Regions from separate parts of the Bradyrhizobium sp. 18BD genome, predicted to be linked through region 2. Evidence: predicted binding sites of a transcription regulator. Region 2 holds the regulator's gene; the other holds the start of a gene.
What was found. Region 2 encodes PhoB, which activates phosphate uptake and scavenging genes when phosphate is short. Its sites were predicted from a motif close to TGTCATNNANCTGTCAT; they were not measured.
Positions count from the first base shown of each region.

Region 1 (7,120 bases), on a different contig from region 2:
CACCTTCTCGTTCACGAAATGGCCGATGTCGGTGTCCTTGTCGACGTAGAACTTCACCAACAGGTCGTACTGGCCGGCGGTGGAGTAGATCTCGGAGGCGATCTCGGCTTCGGCAAGCGCGTTGGCGACCACATAGGACTGGCCAAGCTTGCATTTGATCTGGACGAAAAAAGGTACCATTGCAGTCACTCCGAAAGCGCGTTCTTTGCGGCTAATAGGCCAAAACCGGCCGGGCTTGGCAAGCGAACTTGCCGTCGCGCGGGCCGCCAAAAAGCCGCTCCTGAGAGCGCTTCTAGGACGGCAGGGGCGCGCCGGCAAATGCCTCCCGGAGCCGCCGGGCCAACTCGGCGTTGCGATAGGGCTTGGTCAGGACGATCGCCTGCGCGTGGGCGCGGCCCTGCTCGACCGGGGTCTCCAGGGCGTAGCCGGACGAGAACACGACCGGCAGGCCGGGGCGGATGCGCCGGGCCTGGTCGGCAAGCTCCCAGCCGCTCATCGCACCGGGCATCACGATATCGGTGAACAGGAGGTCGATAGCCGGATTGTTGCGAAGCTGCTGCAGGGCCTCCTGGCCGTTGACGGCTTCGATCACGCGGTATCCCAGCGCCTCCACGCGCAGCTTGACGGAGGAGCGGACGAACGGATCGTCCTCGGCGACCAGGACCGTCTCGTGGCCCCTGGGCGCTGCCTCCTCGCGCGCCGTGATGTCGGCGAGCGATTGCTCGCCGCCGGCATGCGGCAGGTAGATCCGGACCGTCGTGCCGAGGCCCGGCTCGCTGTAGATCGAGACATGCCCGCCTGACTGCTTGGCGAAGCCATAGACCATGCTGAGGCCGAGGCCGGAGCCCTTGCCGACCTCCTTGGTCGTGAAGAACGGCTCGAAGACGCGCGCGATGACCTCGGGCGTCATGCCCTCACCGTCATCGGTCACCGAGATCAGGGCGTAGCTGCCGGACTCCACCTCCGGATGCTGCACGCGGTAGTGCTCGTCGATCGCGGTGAGCTCGGTGCTGAGCGTCAGATGCCCGCCTGACGGCATGGCGTCCTGCGCGTTGAGCGCGAGATTGAGCACGGCGGATTCGAGCTGGGCGCGGTCGGCGAAGGCCATGATCGAGCCGGAGCCGAAGGCCGTCTTGATCTCGATGTTCTCGCGCAGGGTGCGCTTGAGCAGCTTGTGCATGGAGGTCAGGAGCTCACGGCACTCAATGGCGCGGGGTTGCAGCAATTGGCGGCGGCTGAATGCCAGCAGCCGCTGTGTCAGCTCGGCGCCACGCTCACCCGACTGGCAGATGTCGTCGGCGAAGCGCTTGAGGTCAGGGCGCGCGTGAAGCTGCTCGCTCAAGAACTCCGCGTTGCCGATGATGACGGTGAGCAGATTGTTGAAGTCGTGGGCGATGCCGCCGGAGAGCTGGCCGACCGTCTCCATCTTCTGCGCCTGCTGAAGCTGCTGCTCGGTCAGCTTGCGCGCGGTGAGGTCGTGGACGATGCCGACATAGATCAGCTCGCCGTCCTCCCAGGCCTGGCCCACCGACAGAGCCATCGGAAAGCGCGATCCGTCCTTGCGCAGGCCGATGGCTTCCCCGGTCGAGAAACCCCGCGGATGGCCTGCGGGGGAGGGCCTCTCCTCGTCGGACATCAGCATGGCGATGTCGTGATTCATGACCTCGCCGGCGCGATAGCCGAACAGCCGTTCGCAGGCGGGATTGAACAGCAGAATGCGGGCCTGCGCGTCGAACAGGATGACGCCGTCGACGGCGGTATCGACGATGGCGGTGAGGCGCGTCATGCTCTCGCGCATCGCGCGCTGGGCGTCGCTGACCTGCCGGAGCAGCAGCGTCGCGTCACGGCTCTTGATTTCCTCTTCTTCGAGCGCGGCCCGGACCCGCAGCAGCTCGAACGGCGAGGGGATCTTCAGAATCTTCGGCAGTAGCGGCCAGAGCGCGACAGCCGTGAAGATCGAAGCCACGGCCGTCATCGCCTTGACGATGCCCTCGATGCCGTAGATCGGGACCCAGAGCGTGTAGATCGACAGCACATGCGTCAGGCCGCACGCCATGATGAAGGTGGCGAAGGCCCAATAGACCCAGCCGAACTGGAGATCGCGTCGCTCGATGACGAAGATCGCAAGCGCAAACGGGATCGAGAAATACGCGGCCGCAATGCTGGCGTCGGAGACGACGTGGAGCCAGATCAGCTCGGGTTCCCACAGCAGGCAGATGCCGTGCGGTGAAAACATCGAGGAGTCGAGAAGGCGTTCGAAGTAGGCCCACATGGCATAATCCCGAGAGGGTGAAGGTCGTGACCGGCCCGCACCAAGGCGTTGCTGACGAATCCGTCAACGTTTCACTCATTCTGACGGATGCGCCAAGGCCGGGCCATGCCGAGGTCACATTTCGGGGGATGTGCACGCCTGCGGGACGACAATGCCGCGTGGCCCTCCCTCCGCCTGATTCGCGGCTTGCTGGCCCTCCGGGCGCGCGCTAGGACAGGCCATGATCTCGCAAAGCTCGGCCTCGATAACCCGGAAAGCCGCCCCATGACGACACCCGTGGCGCTCACCATCGCCGGCTCGGATTCCAGCGGCGGCGCCGGCATCCAGGCGGATCTCAAGACCTTTGCGGCGCTCGGCGTCTACGGCGCCTCCGCGATCACGGCGCTGACGGCACAGAACACGCGCGGCGTCACGGGCATTCACGCGGTGCCGGCCGACTTCGTCACCGCGCAGATCGACGCGGTGTTTTCCGATCTCGATGTCGGCGCGGTGAAGATCGGCATGGTGGCCCAGGCCGCCAGCATCGATGCGATCGCGGCCGCGCTGTCGCGTTTGAAGCCGCGCCATGTGGTGCTCGATCCCGTCATGGTCGCAACCTCGGGCGACCGCCTGCTGGCAACCGAAGCCGTCGAGGCGCTGCGTACGAAATTGATGCCGCTGGCCTCGGTGATCACACCGAACCTGCCGGAGGCCGCGGCGCTGCTCGACGAACAGATTGCGCGGACCGAGGCCGAGATCGAAAGCCAGGGGCGCCGCCTGATGGCGCTCGGCTGCCGCGCCGTGCTGATCAAGGGCGGGCACGGCGAGGGGCCCGAGAGCATCGACTATGTCGTCACACCCGAAACCACGATCGCGCTTGCGGCGCCCCGCGTCGCCACGCGCAACACCCATGGCACCGGTTGCTCGCTGTCCTCGGCGGTCGCCGCCGGTCTCGCCAAGGGCGAGGACCTCGAGCGCGCCGTGCGTAGCGCCAAGGCCTGGATCAGCGCCGCGATCGCGGCTGCCGACAGTTTCAGCATCGGCCACGGCCACGGGCCGATCCATCATTTCCACAAGTATTACTGACGAGAAGCCCCAGCGCTGCGCGAAAGCCGCCGCCGTTAACCAATAGGGCGGCGGCAGCGGGCTTTTGCGGACAATCATTGCGGCCTCATGTCGCCTGATTGTCGCATGCGACTGATATTCGCGGGGAGGGCGAGGCAAGGCGTGATTCGTATCTGAAGGTGCCTCATAGGTTCAATTGGTCATCCCCCTGTCACGGGATATTGTTACAGGCTGGCGCATGGGAAGTTACGATGTGAGTGACGAGAGCCCGGAGCGGCGCTTTCGCACGTTGTTCATCTCCGACGTTCATCTCGGAGCCCGCGGTTCTCAAGCCGACCTTTTGCTGGACTTCCTGCGCTACCATGACGCCGACACGATCTATCTCGTCGGCGATATCGTCGATGGCTGGGCGCTGAAATCGAGCTGGCACTGGCCGCAATCGCATAACGACCTGGTCCAGAAGCTGCTGCGCAAGGCGCGCAAGGGTGCCAAGATCATCTACGTGCCCGGCAATCACGACGAGTTCCTGCGCAATTATTACGGCACGCATTTCGGCGGCATCGATGTCGTCGAGAACACCGTCCACACCGGCGTGGACGGCAAGCGTTATCTCGTGATCCACGGCGACATCTTCGATCTCGTGGTTCAGAATGCGCGCTGGCTCGCCCATCTCGGCGATAAAGCCTACGACTTCGCGATCCAGATGAATCGCTTCGTCAACTTCTTCCGCCGCATGTTCGGCGTGCCCTATTGGTCGCTGTCGCAATGGGCCAAGCAGAAGGTCAAGAACGCCGTCAACTATATCGGCGCGTTCGAGCAGGCGCTCTCCGCCGAAGCGCGACGCCATGACGCTGATGGCGTGATCTGCGGCCACATCCACTACGCCGTGATCCGCGACGAGAACGGCATCCGCTACATGAATTGCGGCGACTGGGTCGAGAGCTGCACCGCGCTGGTCGAGCACGACGACGGCCATTTCGAGATCATCACCTGGGCGGATCATTTGCAGAAGCCGGCGCAAGTTCCGCAGGTGGCAGCAAGGGCAGCCTGATGCGCATCCTGGTCGCGACCGACGCCTGGCACCCGCAAGTCAACGGTGTGGTTCGGACGCTGACCAAGCTCGCTGAGGCCGCCAAGGGGATTCGCGTCGAAGGTGCTGGCGTCGAGTTCACGTTCCTGACGCCGCAATCGTTCCGCACGTTTGCGATGCCGAGCTATCGCGACGTGCGCCTGGCGATGCCCCGCCCGGCACGGATCGCGAAGCTGATCGAGGAAGCGCGGCCCGACAGCATCCACATCGCGACCGAAGGGCCGATCGGCCTGATGGTCCGCCGCTATTGCCGCCAGCGCAAGCTGCCGTTCACGACCAGCTTCCACACCCGCTTTCCCGAATATGTCCGCGCCCGCGTGCCGGTGCCGGGCTCGCTGATCTGGCGGGCGCTGCGCCGCTTCCACAGCGCCAGCAGCGCCGTGCTGGCGGCAACGCCGGCGCTTTCCCGCGAGCTGACCGACCGCGGCTTCGACAATGTCCTGCTGTGGCCGCGCGGCGTCGACACCGGCCTGTTCCATCCCCGCGCCATCGACCTCTGCCTGCCGGCCCCGGTGTTCCTGTCGGTCGGCCGCGTCGCCGTGGAGAAGAATCTCGAGGCGTTCCTCGACCTCGACCTGCCCGGCACCAAGGTGATCGTCGGCGACGGCCCGGCCCGCGCCTCGCTCGAGGAGGCCTATCCGGACGCGATTTTCCTCGGCGAGAAGCACGGCGAGGCGCTGGCGGAGATCTATGCGGCCGCCGACGTGTTCGTCTTCCCCAGCAAGACCGACACGTTCGGCCTGGTCCTGCTGGAGGCGCTCGCCAGCGGCCTGCCGGTTGCGGCCTTCCCGGTGAAGGGTCCCCGCGACGTGATCGGCGATGCGCCGGTCGGCGCTCTCGATCACGACCTGCGCAACGGCTGCTTCGCGGCGCTCGGCATCTCCCGGCAGGACTGCGTCGAATTCGCCGCCAACTACACCTGGGAGGCTTCCGCGAGGGCCTTCGTGGACAGCATTTTAGCGGTCGGCGCGGTGCTATCGGGCAGGAATGGGGCAGCGCCCGTTAGTTTCGTAGCCTGAAAGCCACGGTTCATCGCGCGGAGGTGTCTTGCCGGGCTCGCGGCTGCCGCGATAAAGTTCTGCCATGACCGAACAGCTCCTCCCGATCGGCCCTGCCGATATCGATGCCGCAGCGCGCGTGATCGCGCCCTTCGCCATCCGCACCCCGCTGTTGTCCTTTCCCGTGCTCAACGAGCGCGTCGGTGCCAAAGTGTTCCTGAAGCCGGAGATGCTCCAGCGCACCGGCTCCTTCAAGTTCCGCGGCGCCTTCAACAAGGTGTTCTCGATCCCGCAGGACAAGCGCGCCGGCGGCGTCGTCGCGTTCTCCTCCGGCAACCACGCCCAGGGCGTGGCGGCGGCGGCCAAGATTCTCGACATGCAGGCGACCATCGTGATGCCGGCGGATGCGCCGCTGTCCAAGCGCGAGCGCACCAAATCCTATGGCGCCGAGGTCGTGCTGTATGACCGCTACAATGACGACCGTGAGGCGATCTCCCGCGGCATCGCCGAGAAGCGCGGCGCGACGCTGGTCAAGCCGTATGACGATCCGTTCGTGATTGCGGGGCAGGGCACCGCCGGTCGCGAGATCGCCGAGGACATGGCAACGCTTGGCCTTGCCCCCGACATCGTGGTCGCCCCGGCCTCCGGCGGCGGCCTGATCGCGGGCGTCGCGACCGCGGTGAAGGCACGTTATCCGCAGGCCGAGATCGTCGTGGCCGAGCCCGAGGCGTTCGACGACCACGGCATTTCGCTGACCGCCGGCCATCGCGAGCCGCATCCGCCGGCCGGCCGCACCATCTGCGACGCACTGATGGCGCTGATCCCCGGTGAGATGACCTTTGCGATCAACAGCAAGCTGCTCGCGCGCGGCGTCACCGCCTCGGACAAGGAAGTCGGCGCGGCGGTTTCGTTCGCCTATCACGAGCTGAAGCTCGTGGTCGAGCCGGGCGGCGCGGTCGGCCTTGCCGCACTGCTGGCGGGACGTCTCGACGTTGCCGGCAAGAACGTCGTCATTGTGCTCTCCGGCGGCAATGTCGATGCGGATCTGTTTGCCGAGCTGGTGGCCTGAGAGAGGCTCTCCTGTGGCCCATCCTTCGAGACGCCCGCTTCGCGGGCTCCTCAGGATAAGGATGGAGTGCGTGGCGGCAGTCTCGACCGGCACCGATGCTGATTAGCCTCATCCTGAGGAGACCGCGAAGCGGTCGTCTCGAAGGACGAGGCGTGCGCTCAGGCCGTGCCAAAGGCACCGTGTCCCGTTCCCTCACATGAAGAAGGGGCAGAGCGTTTCCGCTCTGCCCCTTTGTCGTTGTGTCGCCGGCTGCAATCAGCGCATGAAGCCGCCGCGGTGGTTGTTGCCGCCGTTATTGCCCTGCGCCTGGTTCATCGACTGGCGGAAGTTGTTGCTGCTGTTGTTGACGATGCGGTTGGTCGGGTTGAACTGCGGGCGGCTGGTCTGGGGGGTGTTCTGGACCTGCACCTTGTTCACCAGGTTGTTGTTGAGCTTCACGATGCCGGTGTTGCCGTTGTTGACGCGGATCGGGTTGGTCTGCGTCTGGATGACCGGCTTGGTGTCGACAGTCGTGCCGCCCTTGCCGACGTTCACCGGCATGCTCACGATCTTGCCAGGGGTGCCGTTCGTCGCGCCATTCGTAGCACTATTGGTCTTGCCGTTCGTCGTACCGCCAATGTTGTTGCCATTCTGGTTGTTGGTCGCGG
Region 1 is NZ_JAVAYL010000031.1:3,978-11,097, forward strand. It holds gene RAD16_RS37485 (Lrp/AsnC ligand binding domain-containing protein) at 1-180, opposite strand, end outside; gene RAD16_RS37490 (ATP-binding protein) at 293-2,272, opposite strand; gene thiD (bifunctional hydroxymethylpyrimidine kinase/phosphomethylpyrimidine kinase) at 2,537-3,337, shown strand; gene RAD16_RS37500 (UDP-2,3-diacylglucosamine diphosphatase) at 3,555-4,367, shown strand; gene RAD16_RS37505 (glycosyltransferase family 4 protein) at 4,367-5,425, shown strand; gene RAD16_RS37510 (threonine/serine dehydratase) at 5,490-6,473, shown strand; gene RAD16_RS37515 (caspase family protein) at 6,729-7,120, opposite strand, start outside.
Region 1: the regulator PhoB is predicted to act here: its motif matches at 3,515-3,531, upstream of RAD16_RS37500 (UDP-2,3-diacylglucosamine diphosphatase).

Region 2 (7,120 bases):
ACGCCGGACCGTATGACCGCGCCAAGGCGTTGAGCGCGTTCAAAGTCGGCGACCTCACATTTTACTGGATCACGCGCCTCAGCGCGATCTCGGTGCTGCTGATCCTCGGCGGCATCATCGTGTCGCTGATCGTCGGCGCCTTCCCGGCGATGAAGGAATACGGGTTCTCCTTCCTGTGGACGCAGCGCTGGGCGCCGTCGGCAGATCCCCCCGTGCTCGGCGCGCTCGGACCGATCTACGGCACGCTGGTGACCTCGTTCATCGCGATGCTGATCGCCATTCCGGTCGGTCTCGGCATCGCCATCTTCCTCACCGAGCTCTGCCCGCAATGGGCGCGCCGCCCGATCGGCATGGCGATCGAGCTGCTCGCCGGTATCCCCTCGATCATCTACGGCATGTGGGGCTTCTTCGTGTTGGGTCCGTTCCTGGCCAACACGTTCCAGCCCTTCATGATCAAGATCTTCGACGGCATTCCGGTGCTGGGCGCGATCTTCGCCGGTCCGCCGTCCTATCTCAGCCTGTTCAATGCCGCGCTGATCCTCGCCATCATGGTGCTGCCCTTCATCACCTCGATCTCGGTCGACGTGTTCAAGACGGTACCGCCGGTGCTGAAGGAAGCCGCCTACGGCGTCGGCTGCACCACCTGGGAAGTGGTCCGCAGCGTGGTGATCCCCTACACCCGCGTCGGCGTCATCGGCGGCGTCATGCTGGCGCTCGGCCGCGCGCTCGGCGAGACCATGGCGGTGACCTTCATCATCGGCAACTCGTTCCGCATCTCGTCGTCGATCTTCGCACCCGGCACCACGATCTCGGCGGCGATCGCCTCCGAGTTCGCCGAGAGCGACGGCCTGCATCAGTCCGGCCTGATCCTGCTCGGCCTGCTGCTGTTCGTGCTGACGTTCTTCGTGCTCGCGGCCGCACGCTTGATGCTGCTGCGTCTCGAAAAGAAGGCGGGGAAGTAACATGAACCCGATTTACGCCCGCCGCCGCCGCATGGACATCGTCATCCGTGCGCTGTGCCTCGCCGCTGCCGCCTTCGGCGTCACCTGGCTCGCGCTGATCCTGCTGACGCTGTTCTACAACGGCCTCGCCGGGCTCAACCTGCAGGTCTTTACCGAAAATACCCCGCCGCCCGGCTCGACCGACGGCGGCCTGCTCAACGCGATCGTCGGCTCGCTGATCATGACCGTGCTCGGCGTCGGCATCGGCGCGCCGCTCGGCCTGTTCGCCGGCACCTATCTCGCCGAGTACGGCCGCAACGACAAGCTGACCTCGGTGATCCGCTTCATCAACGACATCCTGCTGTCGGCGCCCTCGATCATCATCGGCCTGTTCATCTACGGCGCGGTGGTGGTGCCGATGCGCGGCTTCTCGGCGATCGCCGGCTGCCTCGCGCTCGCCGTGATCGTCATCCCGGTGGTGCTGCGCACGACCGAGGACATGCTGCTGCTGGTGCCGAACGCATTGCGCGAGGCGGCCTCCGCGCTCGGCCTGCCGCGCTCGCTGGTGATCAAGCGGATCGCCTATCGTGCGGCCCGCTCGGGTCTGATCACCGGCGTGATGCTAGCGACCGCCCGCGTCGCCGGCGAGACCGCGCCGCTGCTGTTCACCGCGCTGTCGAACCAGTTCTTCAGCCTCAGCCTGAACAAGACGATGGCCAACCTGCCGGTGACCATCAACAACTTCGTCCAGAGCCCCTACGCCTATTGGAAGCAGCTCGCCTGGAGCGGCGCGCTGCTGATCACGTTGACCGTGCTTGCCCTGAACATTGGCGCGCGCATCCTGAGCGCCGAGAGGACTGCAAAATGAGCGAAATGTCTGTTTCCGTGAGTACGCCCGTTCAGCCCGGCTCGCAGCCGTTGCCGGAAGCGCCCGCCAAGGTGACGGTGCGCAACCTCAACTTCTATTACGGCGACCACCATGCGCTGAAGAACATCAACCTGTCGCTCGGCACCAACCGCGTGACGGCGTTCATCGGCCCGTCGGGCTGCGGGAAGTCGACCCTGCTGCGCATCTTCAACCGGATGTACGACCTCTATCCGGGCCAGCGCGTCACCGGTCAGCTCATGCTCGACCAGACCAATATCCTCGACCCCAAGTTGGATCTCAATCTGCTGCGCGCCCGCGTCGGCATGGTGTTCCAGAAGCCGACGCCGTTCCCGATGACGATCTACGAGAACATCGCCTTCGGCATCCGTCTCTATGAGAAGATCTCGAAGTCGGAGATGGACGACCGCGTCGAGAAGGCGCTGCGCGGCGGCGCGCTGTGGAACGAGGTCAAGGACAAGCTCAACGCCTCCGGCCTGTCGCTCTCCGGCGGCCAGCAGCAGCGCCTCTGCATCGCCCGCACCGTCGCGGTGCGCCCCGAGGTGATCCTGTTCGACGAGCCCTGCTCGGCGCTCGATCCGATCTCGACCGCCAAGGTCGAGGAGCTGATCCAGGAACTGTCCGAGAACTACACGATCGCGATCGTCACCCACAACATGCAGCAGGCGGCGCGTGTCTCCGACAAGACCGCCTTCATGTATCTCGGCGAGCTCATCGAGTTCGACGACACCAGCAAGATCTTCACGTCGCCGACCGACCGGCGTACGCAGGATTACATCACCGGCCGGTTCGGCTGAGGAGACGGAACATGGGTTCTGAACATACCGCAAAGGCCTTCGACACCGACCTCCAGGAGCTCACCCGCCTGGTCGCCGAGATGGGCGGCATCGCCGAACGCTTGATCGTCGATTCCGTCGACGCGCTGATCCGCCGCGACGTCCCGCTCGGCCAGCGCGTCGTCACCGCCGACGCCGATATCGACGCGCTGCAGAAAAAGATCGAGGAGCGCGCCGTGCTCACCATCGCGCGCCGTCAGCCGATGGCCGTCGACCTTCGCGAGATCGTCGGCGCCATGCGCGTCGCGACCGATCTCGAGCGGATCGGCGACCTCGCCAAGAACATGGGCAAGCGCGTTGCCGCGCTCGATGCCGACTTCCATCCGCTGAAGCTGTTCCGCGGCCTGGAGCACATGACCGACCTCGTGCAGCAGCAGGTCAAGTCGGTGCTGGACGCCTATGCCGCGCACGATCTGCCGGCGGCGATGGCGGTGTGGAAGGGCGACGAGGAAGTCGACGCCATCTGCACCTCGCTGTTCCGCGAGCTCCTCACCTACATGATGGAGGATCCGCGCAACATCTCGTTCTGCATCCATCTGATGTTCTGCGCCAAGAACATCGAGCGCATCGGCGACCACGCCACCAACATCGCCGAGACCGTGTTCTATATGATCGAGGGCCAGGCGATCACCGACAAGCGGCCGAAGGGCGACATGACGACCTTCGCCACGACGGTCCCGAATACCTGATTAGCTAAGGAGCGACGACCCCATGGGCGCACGCATTATGGTGGTTGAGGACGAGGAAGCTCTCACCGAGCTGCTTCGCTACAACCTCGAAGGCGACGGCTATGACGTGGAGACGGTGATGCGCGGCGACGATGCCGACACCCGTCTCAAGGAGCACATCCCCGATCTGATCGTGCTCGACTGGATGCTGCCGGGCCTCTCCGGCATCGAGCTGTGCCGCCGGCTTCGCACCCGGCCCGAGACCAAGCAGCTCCCGATCATCATGCTCACCGCGCGCGGTGAGGAGAGCGAGCGGGTGCGCGGTCTTGCGACCGGTGCCGACGACTACATCGTCAAGCCGTTCTCGGTGCCGGAGCTGCTGGCCCGCGTGAAGGGCCTGCTGCGGCGTGCCAGCCCCGAGCGGCTCGCCACGGTGCTCGCCTATGGCGACATCGAGCTCGATCGCGACAAGCGCCGCGTGGCACGTTCGGGCCGGCCGATCGATCTCGGCCCGACCGAATATCGCCTGCTGGAGTTCTTCCTGGAGCATCCCGGCCGCGTGTTCTCGCGCGAGCAGCTGCTCGACAGCGTCTGGGGCCGCGACATCTACATCGACGAACGCACCGTCGATGTGCATATCGGCCGCCTGCGCAAGCTGCTCAATCTCGGCCGCGAGCAGGATCCGATCCGCACCGTCCGCGGCGCCGGCTACGCGCTCGACGATCGCTTCGCCAAGGCTGAGCAGACTTAAAGAGTCTGAGCAGCCTTAAAGTGGCTGAGCAGACGGGGGCTGAGCAAACGTAAAAACGGCTGCAAGCAAGCCAAATAAAAAGCGCGCCACCTGGCGCGCTTTTTTATGTCTCGATCGTCGTCCCAGCCGTGTGCCGGGACGATGTCGTCTGAAGCCGTGCTCAGCGCGTGCCGGGCTTGGCCGGTGCGCGGCGGCGATCCGCCGCGGGCTGATACGCCACCCGCGAGTGCTGGGCGCAATAGGGCAGGCCGGAAAGGGCCTTGCCGCCGCAGAAGAAGAAATCCGGGCTGGAGGGATCGCCGACCGGCCAGTGGCAGGTCGCCTCGTTCAGCTCCAGCAGCGACAGCCGCTGGCTCATCGGCACCACGTTGTCGTAGGTGACCGGTTCGGCCTCGACCTCGACCTCGAAGGCCTGCGCCAGCGCGGTGTTGCCGCGCGCGATCGGCCGGCTCACCCGCATCATATGCTGCGCGGGACGCGCCTTGCGCGGCCGGGGAGCCGCCGACGAGGGGCTCTTGGCGCGGCCGGACAGGCCGAGCCTGTGCACCTTGCCGATCACGGCATTACGGGTCACGTTGCCGAGCTCGGCCGCAATCTGGCTGGCCGAAAGTCCGGCCTCCCAGAGCTTTTTAAGCTGCTCGACGCGATCGTCGGACCAGGTCAAAACCGTCATTGCACCCTTTCCCTCGCCGTACGGCCGCCATCCTGGCGCCATGCGGCGAATGCCTAAGCCTCGAAAAACCCGTGCCGTCAGAATCCCTTAAGGCTCGCCGGGCGCAGCTGGAACGCCCGAACGTTTACGCCGGTACATGAGGACTTAGAGGATCAGAAACACTGCACGAGATGTCGTATCTGACAAGCCAAACGCTACAATATGGCGTGACTCACGCGCAAGAGTCCGCCGACTCGCTTCCACATGTTCCGTGGCAAAAACCCCGCTAATTCGGCACCGCAAGACTACGGATTCAGCGTTTCGCGAGGCTTTCGGGCGGCATTGACACCGGTATCACCAGGCATAAGATAGTGACACGTGCCGCCCTTAAAAGGCGGCACGTTTCGTTTTCCGGGCCGGTTGATGGTGCGTTGCGCAATGCACGCTCACGCCGTCCGCAACATCAAGTGATCGTCATGACTAACAGCGCAGCGCCGCATTTGCTCCCCGTTTTCGCCAGGGCCGACCTCGGTTTCGAGCGCGGCGAAGGCTGCTGGCTGATTGCGACCAACGGCGACCGCTATCTCGACTTTACCTCCGGCGTTGCGGTGAACGCGCTCGGCCACGCCCATCCCGCGCTGGTCAAGGCCTTGCAGGAGCAGGCGACGAAGCTCTGGCATATGTCGAACCTGTTCCAGAGCCCCGATGGCGAGAAGCTCGCCGCGCGCCTGTGCAGCGAGAGCTTTGCGGACTTCGTGTTCTTCTGCAATTCCGGCGCCGAAGCGCTGGAGGGCGTGATCAAGCTGGTCCGCCATCATCACTTCTCCAAGGGACATCCGGAGCGCTATCGCATCATCACCTTCGAAGGCGCCTTCCATGGCCGCACGCTGGCAACGCTGGCCGCGACGGGATCGGCAAAATATCTCGAAGGCTTTGGTCCGCCGATGGACGGTTTCGACCAGATCCCGCACGGTGACATCGAGGCCGTGAAGAAGGCGATCGGCCCGCAGACCGCCGGCATCCTGATCGAGCCGATCCAGGGCGAGGGCGGCGTGCGTTCGGCAACGCCTGCGTTCCTCAAGGCGCTGCGCCAGCTCTGCGACGAGAAGGGCCTGCTGCTCGCCTTCGACGAGGTGCAGACCGGCATGGGCCGCGCCGGCGATCTGTTCGCCCATCGGCGCACCGGCGTCACGCCCGACGTGATGTCGCTGGCGAAGGCGCTCGGCGGCGGCTTTCCGATCGGCGCGGTGCTCGCGACCGCGGAGGCGGCGTCCGGCATGGGCCCCGGTTCGCACGGCTCGACCTTCGGCGGCAATCCGCTGGCGATCTCGGCTGCGAACGCCGTGCTCGACGTCATGCTCAAGCCCGGCTTCTTCGACCACGTGCAGAAGATGTCGCTGCTGCTCAAGCAGAAGCTCGCCTCCGTCATCGACCGGCATCCTGATGTCGTCTGCGAAGTGCGCGGCGAAGGGTTGCTGATCGGCATCAAGGCTGTCGTGCCGTCCGGCGATCTCGTCGCGGCGCTGCGCAACGAAAAGCTGCTCACGGTCGGCGCCGGCGACAATGTCGTGCGTTTCCTGCCGCCCTTGATCGTCAGCGAGGCCGAGATCGAGGACAGCGTCGGGCGGCTGGAGCGCGCCTGCACTGCGCTTGCCGGCAACAAGAGGGCGGCAAGCTGATGAGCAAGTCCCCCAATAAAACACCGAAGCACTTCCTCGACATCGACGAGCTGCCGCTGTCGGAGCTCAAGAGCATGCTCGACGCCTCCTCCGCCATGAAGGCGAAGCAGAAGGCGCATCAGCCGGTCAGGCCCCTCGAAGGCAAGACGCTGGCGATGATCTTCGAGCGTCCCTCGACGCGGACGCGCGTCTCGTTCGACGTCGCCATGCGCCAGCTCGGCGGCGAGCCCATCATGCTCACCGGCGCCGAGATGCAGCTCGGCCGCGGCGAGACCATTGCCGACACCGCGCGCGTGCTGTCGCGCTATGTCGATGCCATCATGATCCGCATCCTCAACCACGATGCGCTGCTCGAGCTTGCGGCCAACGCGACCGTGCCCGTCATCAACGGCCTGACGCGGCGCTCGCATCCCTGCCAGGTGATGGCGGACCTCCTGACCTATCAGGAGCATCGCGGCCCGATCGAGGGCCGGACGGTGGCCTGGACCGGCGACGACAACAACGTGCTGGCGTCGTGGGCCCATGCGGCCGAGCGCTTCAAATTCCAGCTCAATGTCGCAACCCCTCCGGAGCTCTCGCCGAAAAAGGTGATGCGCGACTGGATCAAGGCGACCGGCGCGCCGATCGTGCTCGGCACCGATCCCGAGGCCGCCGTGAAGGGCGCCGACTGCGTCGTCACCGACACCTGGGTGTCGATGGGCGACAAG
Region 2 is NZ_JAVAYL010000007.1:101,330-108,449, reverse strand. It holds gene pstC (phosphate ABC transporter permease subunit PstC) at 1-962, shown strand, start outside; gene pstA (phosphate ABC transporter permease PstA) at 964-1,809, shown strand; gene pstB (phosphate ABC transporter ATP-binding protein PstB) at 1,806-2,624, shown strand; gene phoU (phosphate signaling complex protein PhoU) at 2,636-3,352, shown strand; gene phoB (phosphate regulon transcriptional regulator PhoB) at 3,375-4,082, shown strand; gene RAD16_RS14900 (GcrA family cell cycle regulator) at 4,243-4,755, opposite strand; gene RAD16_RS14895 (acetylornithine transaminase) at 5,211-6,413, shown strand; gene argF (ornithine carbamoyltransferase) at 6,413-7,120, shown strand, end outside.